2 regions of the Dermacoccus nishinomiyaensis genome follow, and region 2 is predicted to be linked to the other one. Evidence: predicted binding sites of a transcription regulator. Region 2 holds the regulator's gene; the other holds the start of a gene.
What was found. The regulator HrcA, encoded in region 2, represses chaperone genes, less so after heat shock. The targets are predictions, from matches to a motif close to TTNGCACTCGNNNNNNNCGAGTGCNAA.
Positions count from the first base shown of each region.

Region 1: groES (co-chaperone GroES) is a predicted target of HrcA. The motif match lies at 4,902-4,928, and genes of this name have one in related genera.

Region 1 is NZ_UFXX01000002.1:440,590-448,225, reverse strand. Features, by position in the region: gene tsaD (tRNA (adenosine(37)-N6)-threonylcarbamoyltransferase complex transferase subunit TsaD) at 1-515, shown strand, start outside; gene DYE07_RS13850 (glycoside hydrolase family 3 protein) at 512-2,356, shown strand; gene DYE07_RS13845 (hypothetical protein) at 2,485-3,255, opposite strand; gene DYE07_RS13840 (class I SAM-dependent methyltransferase) at 3,573-4,832, opposite strand; gene groES (co-chaperone GroES) at 5,123-5,416, shown strand; gene groL (chaperonin GroEL) at 5,562-7,175, shown strand; gene DYE07_RS13825 (RNA-binding S4 domain-containing protein) at 7,625-7,636, opposite strand, start outside.
Region 2 is NZ_UFXX01000002.1:44,622-52,257, reverse strand. Features, by position in the region: gene DYE07_RS12070 (LysR family transcriptional regulator) at 1-226, opposite strand, end outside; gene DYE07_RS12065 (TDT family transporter) at 311-1,429, shown strand; gene hemW (radical SAM family heme chaperone HemW) at 1,502-2,734, shown strand; gene DYE07_RS14820 (hypothetical protein) at 2,844-3,002, shown strand; gene DYE07_RS12055 (hypothetical protein) at 2,965-3,417, opposite strand; gene DYE07_RS12050 (DUF4870 domain-containing protein) at 3,662-4,132, opposite strand; gene DYE07_RS12045 (DUF3097 domain-containing protein) at 4,284-5,165, opposite strand; gene hrcA (heat-inducible transcriptional repressor HrcA) at 5,437-6,459, shown strand; gene dnaJ (molecular chaperone DnaJ) at 6,524-7,636, shown strand.

The DNA of each region.
Region 1 (7,636 bases), 400 kb from region 2:
GCCTGCCCTACCCGGGCGGCCCGGCGATCGACGAGGCGGCCAAGGACGGCGACCCGAAGGCCATCCTGTTCCCGCGTGGGTTGTCGACGAAGAAGGACCTCGAGAAGCACCGGTACGATTTCTCGTTCAGCGGCCTCAAGACGTCCGTCACCCGCTGGGTCGCGACGAAACAGGCTGCCGGGGAAGAGGTTCCGGTCGCCGATGTCGCCGCGTCCTTCCAGGAGGCCGTCGTCGACGTCATCACGAAGAAGGCCGTCATGGCTTGCCGCGACTACAAGTGCGACAACCTCATGGTCGGCGGCGGCGTCTCGGCCAACTCGCGGCTGCGCACGGTGCTCGAGCAGCGTTGCACGTCGGCGGGCATCTCGATCCGCGTGCCGAAACTGAGCCTGTGCACCGACAACGGCGCGATGGTCGCGACGCTCGGCGCGCACCTCGTCGCGAAGGGCATCGCACCGTCGACGCTCGCCGTGCCCGCCGACTCCTCCATGCCGATCGGACAGGTGATGGGATGACCCCGCGCACCCCCGCAACCACCCCTGTTACCGGCACGCCTGACGTCGCCCCCGCGGGCGTCGCCTTCGCCGCCGACCAGGCCCGACTCGCGCCCCGCCGACGCCGCGTCCGCCTGACGGTCGTCGCCGCCGCAACGTTGTCGATGACGCTCGCCTCGTGCAGTTCGTCGGACGACGGCAAGCCCGCGTCATCGTCCGGATCGTCGGCATCGTCGAAGGCGTCCGGTTCGGCCGGCGCATCGGCGCCGGCTGACGGAAATCGCGCCCAGGCCGACACGGGCCTGCCGACACAGGCAGAGCTCGACGCCGCTACGGGTGACGTCTCGAAGCTGACGACGAAGCAGCTCGCCGGGCAGGTCATCGTCGGGTACTACCAGGGCACGAGCCCGCAGGCGGCCGCCGATGCAGTGCGTCGCAATGGCCTCGGCGGGGTCATCATCATGGGCGACAACGTTCCGAGCAACCCCACGGCCGAGTCAGCGGGCTTGCCGGCCGTCACGAAAGCGGTGCAGGGCGCCGTCAAGGAGAGCGGACGCTCGTGGCCGGCCGTCATCGGCATCGATCAGGAGGGCGGTCCGGTCACCCGCATCACCTCCGGCGTCACCCCGCTGCCGGGTGCGATGGCCTACGGCGCCGCCGACGATGCGGCGCTCGCGACGCAGCTCGCCAAGGACGAAGGCCGGGAGCTGCGTTCGCTCGGCGTGACGATGAACTTCGCGCCCGACGCGGACGTCACTGTCGGCCCGAGCGACCCGACGATCGGCGTGCGCTCGCCGAGCAGCGACCCGCAGCGCGTCGCGCGAGCTGTCAACGCGCAGGTCGCCGGTTACCAGCAGGCCGGCATCGTGCCCGTCATCAAACACTTTCCGGGCCACGGCTCGGTGACGACGGACACGCATGTCGACTACGCCGTCCAGGCTCAGTCGGTCGAGCAGCTCATGAAGCGCGACTGGGTGCCGTTCGCCTCGGCGAGCAAGGCCGGCGTGCCGGCCATCATGACGGCGCACATCGTCGTCAAGGACGTCGACCCCATCGTGCCGAGCACACTCTCGCCGAAGGTGCTCACGGGCCAGTTGCGCGACAAGCTCGGGTTCAAGGGGCTCATCGTCACCGACGGCATGAACATGGGCGCGATCGTCAAGAAGTTCGATCGCGGCGGCGCTGCAGCGGTGTCGGCGCTCGAGGCCGGAGCCGATGTCGTGCTCATGCCCGCCGACGCGAGTGCGTCGGTGAGCGCGATCGAGAAGGCCGTCGCCTCAGGAGAACTGACGCGCCAGCGGCTCATCGAATCCGCAGCGCGCATCGTCGCGACGACGCGGCACCAGCACGTCAGTGCGCCCGACGCGTCGGTGCGCGGTTCCCATGACGACGACGCGCGCCGTCTCGCGAAGGCGTCGATCACCCAGCTCGGCGGGCGCTGCGGGCGTGACCTCGTCGGGAGCCGTGTGCGGGTCGAAGGGGGGACGGCGGAACATCGAGCGACGCTGACGAAGGAGCTGAAGGCCCGCGGCGTCGACGTCGGACTGCAGGGCACGCGGGTGAACCTGCTCGAAGGGGGCGTGTACAACGCCGGCGAATCGTCCGCCGGCGGGGGAGCGGAGGCGACGTCGCCCGGCACGTCAGGAGCGATCAAGGCCGGAAACAGCGGCGTGCAGATCGCCCTCGACACGCCCTACCCGCTCGCTCTGCGCGGCTCCGACACCGTCGGACTCGCGGCCTACGGTTCGACGCAGCCGACGTTCGCGGCGCTCGCGGACGTCCTGACCGGCAAGGCCAAGGCCGGCGGGACGCTGCCCGTCGCCGTCGGCAAGGACGGGGTGGGCTCTTCAGCCTGTCGATGAGCGTGCCGCCTTCCGGCGGACCGTCATGCCCCGTGCGTGCGCCCCACTGAGGGATCGAGCGAAATGGGTGAGTTCGAGCGCTGTGGCGCTCGCATTCGCCCATTTCGCTCGAGCTCGCTGACACGGCGTCAGCGAAACAGCCAAGCATGCACGAGCGAACCTAGCACCCAGCTGATGCCGACGAACGCAGCGAAGCCGGCGAAGCCTGAACGTCGCTGATCGGGCGCAGGGGCCGTGGAACGGCCGAACCACCCCTCGCGCATCAGGTACCACACGAGGCCGACGCCCATGGGGCAGCTGAAGATCCAGAACCAGCTCCAACGGGTGCCGAAACGGGGCTGGCGGGCGTACAGCGATCCCAGCGCGATCAGCGCGCTGAGCAGCATGACGACCCCGTAGGTCTCGACGGTGCCCGAGCCGTCGGCGTAGCTGATCGTGCCCAGCGGCGTGAGCGCGCGGACCGTCGTGACGCGCGTCGACGCAGCCTGGGTCGCGAGCGATCGGTAGAGGGCGGCCGACGGACTGGACGCGGGGTCGGGCCAGCCGTCCCCGGCGGTGCGCCAGCCGGTGACGCTGAAGTCGCGCGTCACGTGCAGCCCCGAGCTGTCGCTCCAGGCGATCTGCTGCTCCTGCGTCGACGAGAGCGTGCCCGCGCCGTCGCCACCGTTCTCGCGCGGAGTCGTGAAGCGCGAATCCTGCCATTCCTGGGAGAGGGGGTCGGCGAGGCCCGGCGTGAAGTGACCGCTCGGGCCGTCGTCGGAGGGGCGCTGCACGACGAGCCAGTGCACGTCGTCGTGCCGCTGCAGGGCGCTGGCCGCGTCGGCCACACTGCCGGAACGCATCGGCGAGGCGAGGATGCTGACGGCCCACACTGCCCAGAGGATGAGAGCGATGCTCATCAGCCAGGTAGCCGTGCCGCTGCGCCCGGGCGCGGACGGTCGTCGGCCTGTGGTTTCGGCAGGAGCAGGTGGCACAGGCGTCGAGTCTTCGGAGAGGGCGCCCGCCTCGGACGTTTGCATGTTCGTCAGTATCGACGGCTCGAGTGCGTCCGAGCTGGGGCGTGGATCTCGGTCAGGTCACGGTTCGCACGCCCCATCCTCGAGATCGAGCGATACGGGAGAGTCCGAGCGCTGGGGGGGGGCTCGAATTCGCCCACATCGCTCGATCTCACGGATGCGTCATGGGGCGGGGCGTCAGGGAAGCGGGGCGGCGAGCGTCACAGCGGTTCGACGACGAGTGCCAGGCGCTCGCCGTCGAGCGTCACGAGCACGACCGTCAGGGCGTTCGAGCCCTTGAGCTTGAGCGAGCGGCGCAGCGCGTCGGCGTCGACGTCCACGTCGCGTTTCTTGATCGTGAGGCGTCCGACGGCGCGTTCGCGCAGGTAGGCGCGCAGCGTCTTCTCGTGCAGCGGCACGGAGTCGAGCACGCGGTAGGCGCGCCCCAGCAGCCCGATGTCGACGAGCGCATCGGCCGCGACGTAGCCGTGTCCGGGCGTGAACTCGTGGCCGCCCGTGGCGTCGAGCAGCGCCCCGACGAGGCCGCTGCGCGTCAACGCCTTGTCGGCCTCGTAGAAGTACGGTCCGAGTGACGCGCGGCTTGCGGGCGCGGCGTCGATGCCGTCGAAGTCGGCCTCGATGACGTGCAGGACGTCGGGCGGGACGCGATCGCCGGACGACCTCGAGCCGCCCGGTCGGGGACGCATGATCGTCGCAGTTCTGCCGACGTCACGGACGGCGGCGCCCCACCACACGCTCGCCTCCACGACGTCGCCGGCGTAGGAGACGAACTCGACCTCGCAACCGCTCGGCACGTCGTGATGGGCCAGGCTCGGCGAGAGCTTGGCGCCTGCCGCGGGGGCGGCAGCCGCGACGTGCTGGATCAGCTCCCAGGTCGGCGTCAGCGCCGCGAGGGAGAACGTGCGCTTCGTGCGCCCGCGGATGTCGGCGACGCCGGGCGTGCGGCGTGCCGGGTCGAACCACCAGGCGGCCCCGGCTTGGTCGAGCGAAGCCGCGACATCCTCGACCCGCCCCGTGACGACGCGACTGCCGGGAAACGACGCGAGGTTCTGGGCGGCCAGAGCCGCGGTTTCCGGATCCGCTTCGACGCCGATGACGTCGAGCCCGGCCTGTGCGAATCCGACGGCGTCGGAACCGATTCCGCAGCCACCGTCGATGACGAGGCTCGCCCCGGCGTCGAGGAACCGCTGCGCGTGCAGACGGGCGATGGGTGCGCGCGTGGCCTGTTCGAGGGCGTCGGGGGTGAAGAACATCGACGCCGCCGCATCACCGAACTTGTCGACGGCCCTGGCCCGCAGCCGGGACTGGGTGAGCGCAGCGGCGACGAGTTCGGGGGAGTGCCCTGCGGCGCGCAGCCGCGTCGTCAGCATGACGACGTTCTTCTCCTCGTAGGGCGGGAGCGAGGCGAGCAGCGCGCGTCCGTCGTCGGTGAACAACTCGTGCACGACGCTCGCATCCATGGCCGCCATTGTGTCATCGGGGCCCCCGGAGCAGCCCCCGATGCGCTGTGGGCGAACATCGGAAACGAGTTGGCACTCGGCTTGACCGAGTGCCAACGGCATTACTAGATTCGGTTCCAGCACTCACCCCTGGGTAGTGCCAGTGAGCTCATCCCTCGACCCCCGCGACGGCGAGGCGATATCGGCCCACATGCATGCCACACCGCCACCGGTGGGTGGTGTGGCCAGGGAACGAAAGCATCCGTCCCGCCCGAGAAGATCGGGCGGTCTGCGAAAGGGAAGGTCCTACCGTGTCGGTCAACATCAAGCCGCTCGAAGACCGCATCGTCGTCAAGGCCGTCGAGGCCGAGCAGACCACGGCCTCCGGCCTCGTCATCCCGGACACCGCCAAGGAGAAGCCGCAGGAGGGCGAGGTCATCGCCGTCGGCCCCGGTCGCATCGACGACCACGGCAACCGCGTTCCGGTCGACGTCGCCGTCGGCGACAAGGTCATCTACTCGAAGTACGGCGGCACCGAGGTCAAGTTCGCCGGTACCGAGTACCTCATCCTCTCCGCTCGCGACGTGCTCGCGGTCGTCTCCTGACGATCCGTCGAGCCAGCAGGTGACGACGAGCCCGGCTCAGGTCTGACGGCCGGGCCGGGCTCGTCCTTTCCTCTCACTCGCACCCCACACTCTTCCGCTGCGCGCGTCACGCGCCGCGCGGCGCCTTCGAACGAAAGGTTGAACCATGGCCAAGACGCTTGAATTCAACGACGACGCCCGCAAGTCCCTCGAGCGCGGTGTCGACGCGCTCGCCAACGCCGTCAAGGTGACGCTCGGCCCCAAGGGCCGCAACGTCGTCATCGACAAGGCGTGGGGCGCCCCCACGATCACGAACGACGGTGTGACGATCGCCCGCGAGGTCGAGCTCGAGGACCCGTACGAGAACCTCGGCGCGCAGCTCGCCAAGGAGGTCGCCACCAAGACGAACGACGTCGCCGGTGACGGTACGACGACCGCGACGGTTCTCGCCCAGGCGCTCGTCAAGGAGGGCCTGCGCAACGTCGCTGCGGGCGCTGCTCCGTCCGGCCTGAAGCGCGGCATCGACAAGGCCGTCACGGCCATCAACGACCAGCTGCTCGCCAACGCGCGCCCCGTCGACGGTCAGGACGACTACGCCAAGGTCGCCTCGCTGTCCGCTCAGGACGCGACGATCGGTGGCCTCATCGGTGAGGCGTTCGCGAAGGTCGGCAAGGACGGCGTCATCACCGTCGAGGAGTCCTCGACCGCCGAGACGAAGCTCGAGTACACCGAGGGCATGCAGTTCGACAAGGGCTACCTCTCGCCGTACTTCGTCACCGACCCCGAGCGCATGGAGGCCGTCCTCGAGGACGCCTACATCCTCATCAACCAGGGCAAGATCTCGGCCATCGCCGACCTGCTGCCCGTCCTCGAGAAGGTCGTGCAGTCCGGCAAGCCGCTGCTCATCATCGCCGAGGACATCGAGGGCGAGGCCCTCTCCACCCTCGTCGTCAACAAGATCCGCGGCACGTTCAACGTCGTCGCCGTCAAGGCCCCCGGCTTCGGCGACCGCCGCAAGGCGATGCTGCAGGACATCGCGATCCTCACCGGTGGCCAGGTCATCGCCGAGGAGGTCGGGCTCAAGCTCGAGAACGCCGACCTCGACTCGCTCGGCCAGGCACGCCGCATCCAGGTGACGAAGGACAACACGACGATCATCGACGGCGCCGGCGCCGCTGATGACGTCGCGGGCCGCGTCAAGGAGCTCAAGTCCGAGATCGAGCGCACCGACTCCGACTGGGACCGCGAGAAGCTCCAGGAGCGCCTCGCCAAGCTCGCCGGCGGCGTCTGCGTCATCGCCGTCGGTGCGCACACCGAGGTCGAGATGAAGGAGAAGAAGCACCGCATCGAGGACGCCATCGCGGCCACGCGTGCGGCCATCGAAGAGGGCATCGTCGCAGGTGGTGGTTCGGCCGTCATCCACGCGTCGTCTGCTCTCGACTCCCTCTCGCTCGAGGGTGACGAGGCGACGGGTGCCACGCTCGTCGGCAAGGCCATCGCGGAGCCGCTGCGCTGGATCGCCGAGAACGCTGGCCTCGAGGGCTACGTCGCCGTCTCCAAGGTGCGCGAACTGCCCGTCGGCCAGGGCCTCGACGCCGCGACCGGCGAGTACATCGACCTCGTCGACGCCGGCATCATCGACCCCGTCAAGGTGACCCGCTCCGCGCTCACCAACGCCGCCTCCATCGCCTCGATGGTGCTCACGACCGACACCCTCGTCGTCGAGAAGAAGGAAGAGGAAGAGGCCCCCGCCGCCGGCGGCCACGGCCACAGCCACTGATCCTTCCCTCGCTTCGTCTTCCGGCGGCGGTCTGAGCGGGGCGCATGCGCCCCGCTCAGACCCCGCTCGGCGCGACGATGCTTCGGGCGTGACAGACGAATCCCGCCCCGCCCCACACTTCGCAAGCTCAGTGTGGGGCGGGGCGGGATTCGTCTGTCACGGGTCCATGTCGCGCCGCGGTGCGGTGGCGAGAGCGTGCGGTGTTGTTCAGACGCCGGCGTCGCGCCGCGGTGCGGTGGCGAGAGCGTGCGGTGTTGTTCAGACGCTGGCGTCGCGCCGCGGTGCGGTGGCGAGAGCGTGCGGTGTTGTTCAGACGCCGGCGTCGCGCCGCGGTGCGATGGTGGGAGCGTGGGGCGTTGTTCGCCCGGGGGGCTCGCGTCGTCGGGTGGTGGCGGGAACGCGCGAGGTTGTTCCGGAGCCGGCTTCGCGCCGGGGGTGCGGAGCGGGCGTCAGTTCGTGAC
Region 2 (7,636 bases):
GCGTCGCGCGCGCCCATTCGACGACGAGCAGGCCGTCGGTCGTGACGCGGGCACCGGTCGTCGCGCGATGGATGAGCGACAGGCCGAGCCTGCGCTCCAGCCGGGCGATGCTGCGACTCGCGTTGGGTTGCGCCACCCCGCAGCGTCGGGCGGCCGCACTGAGCGAGCCCTCGTCGGCGAGTGCCACGAGCAGTTCGAGCGTCGCGAGGTCGGGCCAGGTCGTCACCACTCCAGCCTATATGCGAAGCACATACCCCCATGCCGGATATAGGGCTACCGGTCGAGCCGACACGGCGGAAGCATGGAACCCATGAGCACAGCCACCGCCACCGACGTCATGCCTCACCGCACCACCGGCTCGTTCTTCGAGAACCCGACGGTGCCCGCGGCGTCCCCGGCCTGGTACGGCAGCGTCATGGGCAGCGCGATCCTGGGCACGTTGAGCGAGCTGCGCACCGACGTCATCCCGTTCGGCCACACGCTCGCCGTGGGCTTCTGGCTCATCGCCTGCACCCTGCTCGTCGTCCTCACCGTGTCGTTCGTGGCGCGCATCGCTCGCGATCGCGCTGCCTTCCGCGCGAGCGTCGCGAACCCCGTCGCGATGGCGCAGTGGGGGATGGTGTCGATGGGCGTCCTCGCCGTCGGATCGGCGACGTCCGCGGTGCTCCCGGCGATCTCCTCGGGCCTGAGCGACGCAGCCTGGCGGGCCGACCTCGTCCTGTGGGCCATCGGTACCGTCATCGGCCTCGCCACCGCCGTCGCCGTCCCGGCCCGTCTGCTCGTCGTCGACCCGAGCACCCCGACGACGGTGTGGGGCCTGGCCGTCGTCCCGCCGATGGTCTCGGCGACCGTCGGCGCCGGCATCGTCGGCTGGCTGAGCAGCCCGCAGGCGCGCGTGTGGATGCTGATCGCGAGCGCGGCCTGCTTCTTCGTCGCCCTCGTGCTGGGGGCCATCATCTTCGCGATCGCCTACCGTCACCACTGGCTCGTCGAGCCACTGCCGCTCGCGGCGTCGATCACCGCGTGGCTGCCGCTCGGTGTCGTCGGGCAGTCGAGCGCGGCCGCGCAAGCCATCGCGAAGCAGTCGGCGTCGATGCTGCAGGGCCCGTTCGCGACGACGGTGACGCAGATCGGCCACGTCTACGGCTACGTCATGCTGACGATCGGGGTGCCGCTCGTCGCCTGGGCCCTCGCCATGACTGTGCGCGGCTTCACCAAGCGCATGCCGTTCAGCCCCGGCTGGTGGGGCATGACGTTCCCCGTCGGCACGCTCGTGCTCGGCTCGACGATGCTGGGGCGCAGCTCGCACCACGCGATCTTCACGTGGGCCGGCGGCGCGCTGTACCTCTTCCTGCTCGGCACGTGGAGCGTCTGCGCGATCAGCTCGCTGCTCGCGGTGCGCCACCAGCGCGCTCTGCGTCACGCCTGAACACCGCGAGGAGCTGGGCGCGCGACTGGCGGACGGCCGCGGTGCGGCGCCGAGCGGTGAGACAATGACCGGATGCCGCAGATGCCCGACGGAATCCCCGCCCCTGACGACGGTGCTCTCCCGTCCGCCGCGCTCGCGACGCTGGCAGGCGGGGCGTTCGGGCTGTACGTCCACGTGCCGTTCTGCGTGACGCGCTGCGGTTACTGCGACTTCAACACCTACACGCTCACCGAGCTCGGTGAGCCGGGCGCGAGCGTCAGCACGTACGCGGACGCCGCGCTGCGCGAGCTGGATCTCGCGGCACGCGAGCTGGGCGAGGCACCCAGCGGCGTCCCCGTCATCGAGACCGTCTTCATCGGCGGCGGCACCCCGACGATGCTGCCCGCCGACGACCTCGTCCGCATCCTCGCGAAGGCGCGCGAGCTGTTCGGTCTCGCCGAGGGGTGCGAGGTCACGACGGAGGCCAACCCCGATTCGGTCGACGAGACCTACCTGCGCACCCTCGCCGACGGTGGTTTCACGCGCGTCAGCATCGGCATGCAGTCGGCCGTCCCGCACGTGCTCGCGACGCTCGAGCGCACGCACGACCCGGCCAACGTCGAACGCGCCGTGCGCGCCGCGAAGGACGTCGGGCTGCAGGTCAGCATCGATCTCATCTACGGCGCGCCGGGTGAGAGTCTCGACGACTGGCGCACCTCGCTCGACGCGGCGATCGCGTTGGAGCCCGACCACATCAGCGCCTACGCCCTCGTCGTCGAGGAGGGCACGAAGATGGGGGCGCAGGTGCGTCGCGGCGAGCTGCCCCTGCCCGATGACGACGACGAGGCCGACAAGTACGAGCTCGCCGACGCCTTGCTCGCGGATGCCGGGTACGACTGGTACGAGGTGTCGAACTGGGCGCGCTCGCCGCAGACGCAGTGCCGCCACAACCTCGCGTACTGGCGCGACGAGCCGTGGTGGGGTGTCGGCCCCGGCGCGCACAGCCACGTCGGCGGCGTGCGCTGGTGGAACGTCAAACATCCGCGCGCCTACGCCCAACGCGTCAACGCGGGGCTCTCGCCGGCGCTGGCACGCGAACTGCTCGAAGAGCGTCAGCGCTATGAGGAACGCGTCCTGCTCCAGGTGCGCCTCGCCGAGGGACTTCCTCTCGACATGCTCGACGATGACGGGCGACGCGCCGTCGCCGGCATCGTCGCCTCGGGGCTGATCGACGGCCCGTCAGCGGTGCGCGACAAACGAGTTCGTCTGACGCTGCGCGGTCGCCTGCTCACCGACACCGTCGTGCGGGCGCTGCTCGCGATCTGAGCCGCGCGCACCGAGACGCCTGCCTCCCGGGGCTGGCCTAGCCTCAGCGGCGATCCCCGGGCCCCTGCGTGCCCGCCTGCGCCGACCCCGACGACCGAAGGGGGCGCCGATGAACGACTCCGACTACTCGACGACGACGCTGCCGCTCCTGTTCGTCTCCATCTCCATCGTCGTCACCTTCCTCGTGACGCGCCTCATCCGCGCCGGCAAGGGTCCGTTCAAGGACAACGTCACCGAGGACGGCGTCCACGTCCGCCACGCCGTCTAAGGCATCTTCGCGCTGCTTGGCCGGCGCGGTCATGAACACCGCGGCCGAGAGTTCGGTTTTCCGCGTCCTGGGGGCGATCCTCATCGGCGCGGGCGCCTCGCTCATCCTGGGCGAGTTCGCGTTTTCCGGAGGCGGTGATCTTGGGCGAGAAGTCGACGCCCCCGAGCAGGTGGTTGGCGCCCCAGACGATGGTGATGGCGGCGATGCCGCCCCGTGCGCCGACGAGCCAGGAACCCAGCGCGCCCTCCTTGACGAAGCCGAGGTCGCGTGAGGTGATGTGCCAGGCCCGGCGGAAGACGAAGGCCGCGATCGCGAGCTGCAGCGCCATCGTCACGACGCCGATCGGCGTCACGAGGCCGTTCTCGCTGTCGCCGAACAGATCACCGACGGCGGCGACGAGACTGCCAGCGAACATGGCGAGCAGCAGGAGGCCGAGGGCACCGAGGACGTTCTTGAGCGCCGAACGCTTGTCGACGGCGGCGACGCCCTCGCGCTAACGGGGGGCCGGGGTCAGGGCAGGGATGATGATTCTTTTCTTAAATCGGGTAGGACGAAGCGCCGCGGCACGGGGTGCCGAGGGAACGTTGTCAGGGGTGGGGGCGAGCCCAGCGCTCACACGAGGTGCGCTGTTGGGGCGGGGCGTCGCGACGTGGGCCGCATCAGTTGAGGATGCGGATCTGGAACGGGTAGTCGTAGCTCTCGCCACGCGCCGAGCGCAGCGCTCCCTTGACGTGGCACCACGCGGCGACGAGGAAGATGACGGCCCAGAGCACGAGCGCGACGGGAATGCCGACGAGGGTTAAGACCAGAACCCAACCGACGATGTAGAGAATCGAGAACGCAACGTTGAAGTTGAACGCCCCGGCCGCTGCGCGGCGCACCGCGGCGGAGCGGTTTCTGTAGATGAACCACACGATGAGCGGGCCGAGGAAGCTCACCCATCCCGCAGACAGGATCGCGGCGGCCGGCGCCGACAGGTGCGCGACGATCGAGGCGGCGCGCTCGTCATCGCTGAGGTGACCCTGGCCGGTGACGGGCGGCTCGGCGCCGTACGGAGCGCCGGCCAGCCGTCCGGTTCCCTGGCCCTGCGTGCGCTCGTCGGGGTAGGGGTACGGCTGGGAGTTGCTCACGACGTCTCCTGGTGTCGAAGGGTGAATCTCTCGTTCACTGACCATGATTCCGTGTCTGCGTCCCGAGCGCATCCCCCGCGGGATCGATATTCGCGGGCCCCGGCGTCCATCCCGGGGATGATGTCGGCGCACGCCGCGCCATCCCGGCGTCTCACTGCTGCGCGGGGTCGGTGACGAAGTCGATGAGCTCCTCGACGCGTCCGAGCAGTTCGGGTTGCAGGTCGGCGTACGTGCGCACGGTGCCGAGGATCTGCTTCCATCCGCGCGCGACGTCCGCCTGCGTCGCGTGCGGCCAGCCGAGCTCGGCGAGGATGCCGTGCTTCCACGACTGCCCCTTGGGGATGACGGGCCACTTCGACCAGCCGAGCCGCTCGGGTCGTACGGACTGCCACACGTCGACGTAGGGGTGGCCGACGATGAGCACGTGGTCGCGTGCCTGCGGCAGGGCGCGTGCCTTCTCGACGATTCGTGCCTCCTTCGTGCCGGGCACGAGGTGGTCGACGAGGATGCCGAGGCGGCGTCCCTTCTCGGGTCGGAAGTCGCGGATGACGGCCGCGAGATCGTCGACGCCCTCGAGGTATTCGACGACGACGCCCTCGATGCGCAGGTCGTCACCCCACACCTTCTCGACGAGTTCGGCGTCGTGCCGTCCCTCGACGAAAATTCGCGAACCCAGCGCGACGCGCGCCTTCGCCCCGGGGACGGCGAGCGAACCGGACGCCGTCCGCCCGGCCTGCGTCTGCTGCTCGGCGAGGCGCGCGGCGGTGGCGGGTCGGGGCGCAACGAGCGTCACGGGTTCGCCATCGATGAGGAAGCCGGCGCCGAGCGGAAATCCGCGGGCCTTGCCGAAGCGATCCTCGAGGAAGACGACGTGCTGCCCGCCCGACTTCTCGACGCGCACGACGGCGCCGACGTAACCGCTCTGGGCGTCCTCGACGACGACGTCGAGCTCAGCGGGCACCTCGCGCGAACGCCCACGTCGAGGCGCGCGCCAATCGCCGGAGAGGACGTCGGAGCCGTAACGGTCGGTCATGGCGATCAGGGTAGAACCGCCCACCGACAACCGCCGTCGCGGCGCGCCGAGAACGATGGTCGCGGGCGCAGCCAGGCGCCCGTCGCGGCGTCGCCGAGGGCCGGGGAGCGCGCGCCTGCCGACCGACGGACGATGGACGACGGCGCGAGGGAACCGCCCGCGACGCTGTGGGCGAACACACCCCGCATGATTTGGCACTCGCTCGGCGTGAGTGCCAATCTTGGACGGACTGCAGATCGAAGGACGGTATCGAGGCGCGGGAGGTGAGCGCATGAGCGACGAACGGCGGCTCGAGGTGCTGCGCGCCATCGTGCAGGACTATGTCGCGACGTCCGAACCGGTGGGTTCGAAGGCGTTGCTCGAACGTCATCAGCTCGGCGTCTCCGCCGCGACGATCCGCAATGACATGGCCGCCCTCGAGGACGCCGGTCTCATCTCCGCGCCGCACACCTCGGCCGGTCGCGTGCCCACCGATGCCGGCTATCGAATCTTCGTCGACCGCCTCAGCCAGGTGCGGCCGCTGAGCGCGACACAGCGTCGCGCGATCGAGACGTTCTTGCGTCAGAGCGTCGACCTCGACGACATCGTCGAACGCACCGCCCGGCTGCTCGCCACACTGACGAACCAGGCCGCCGTCATGCAGTACCCGTCGCTGCGGCGCTCACGGGTGCGACACATCGAGCTGGTGCCGGTCGCCGAGGGGCGCCTGTCGCTCGTCGTCATCCTCGACTCAGGTCGCATCGAGCAGCGTCTCGTCTCCGTCGCCTCCGCCGACGACGAGCGCCTCGTCCAGACGCTGCGAGCGCGCGTCAACAAGGTCTCCGGCGCGCGGTTGCTCACCGAGGCCGCCGCGGCCATGACCGAGCTGGGCGCGGAGTTCGAGCCGGGGCAGCGTGCTGACGTCGACACGATCGTCGCGACGATCGCCGCGGTGTTCGCCGAGGACCGGGAGGAGCGCGTCGTGCTCGCGGGGACGGCGAACCTCGCGCGTGCCGGGCTGCGCGACGACGCGGGCCTCAGCGTCAGCCGTGTTCTCGAGGCGCTGGAGGAGCACGTCGTCCTCATGCGCCTCATCAGCACACGCGACGACGATCCGACGCACGAGGTGACCGTCCGCATCGGCGCCGAGAACGACTTCGCAGGCCTCGAGTCGACCTCGCTCGTGACGACGGCCTACGGCAGCGACGCCGTCGCGACGCTCGGCGTGCTCGGCCCGACCCGCATGGACTACCCGCAGACGATGGCGAACGTGCGCGCGGTCGCCCGCTACGTCTCCGAACTTCTCGAGCAGTGATGGCTCGGGCGCACCACGACCACATGAGTGACGAAATCTTCACCCGTCGAAAGCAAGGATGCTCGTGAACGACTACTACGCCGAACTCGGTGTCACGCGTGAGGCCTCCGTCGAGGAGATCAAGCGCGCCTACCGCAAGAAGGCCCGCAAGCTGCACCCCGACGTCAACCCCTCCCCGGAGGCGGCCGAGGAGTTCAAGCGCGTCGGGCAGGCCTACGACGTGCTCGGCGATCCGCAGAAGAAGGCGGCCTACGACCAGGGCGTCGACCCCTACGCGCCCGGCGGTAGCGCCGGGTTCAGCTTCAGCGACATCATGGACGCGTTCTTCACGGGGGGTGCCGCAGGGGGAGGCGGCGGCCCGCGCAGCCGCGTCCAGCACGGCCAGGACGCGTTGCTGCCGCTCGACATCCAACTCGCCACGGCCGTCTTCGGCGGCGAGCAGGAGCTGACGTTCGACACGGCCGTCGTCTGCTCGACCTGTCATGGCGACGGTTCGCGTCCCGGCACGGGCAAGCACACGTGTGACGTGTGCGGCGGTGCGGGGCAGACGCAGCAGGTGCAGCGCAGCTTCCTCGGCCAGGTGTTGACGTCGCGTCCGTGCACCGCGTGCCAGGGGTACGGCGACATCATCGACAGCCCGTGTTTCGAGTGCGACGGCAACGGCCGCAAGCGCGACACGCGCACCATCACGATCAAGGTACCCGCCGGCGTCGACACCGGCACGCGCATCCAGCTGCGTGGTGAAGGCGAGGTCGGCCCCGGCGGCGGCCCCGCCGGTGACCTGTACGTCGAGGTACGCGTCGAGAAGCACCCGATGTTCCAGCGTCAGGGCGACGATCTGCACTGCTCGCTCGAGCTGCCGATGTCGGCCGCGGCGCTCGGCGCCACGGTGCCGTTCGAGACGCTCGACGGCTCGCGCGACATCGACATCAAGGCCGGCACGCAGCCCGGCGACGTCATCACCCTCAAGGGCCTCGGCGTCACGCGGCTGCGCACCGACAACCGCGGCGACCTGCTCGTGCACGCCAACGTGCGCACCCCGAGCAAGCTGACGGCCGAGCAGGCCGACCTGCTGCGTCAGTTCGCCGAGTCGCGCGGAGAGGACTCGCCGGCGCCGAAGTTCCAGCCCGTCAACCAGGGCCTGCTCGGCAAGCTGCGTCAGGCCTGGAAGGGCTGA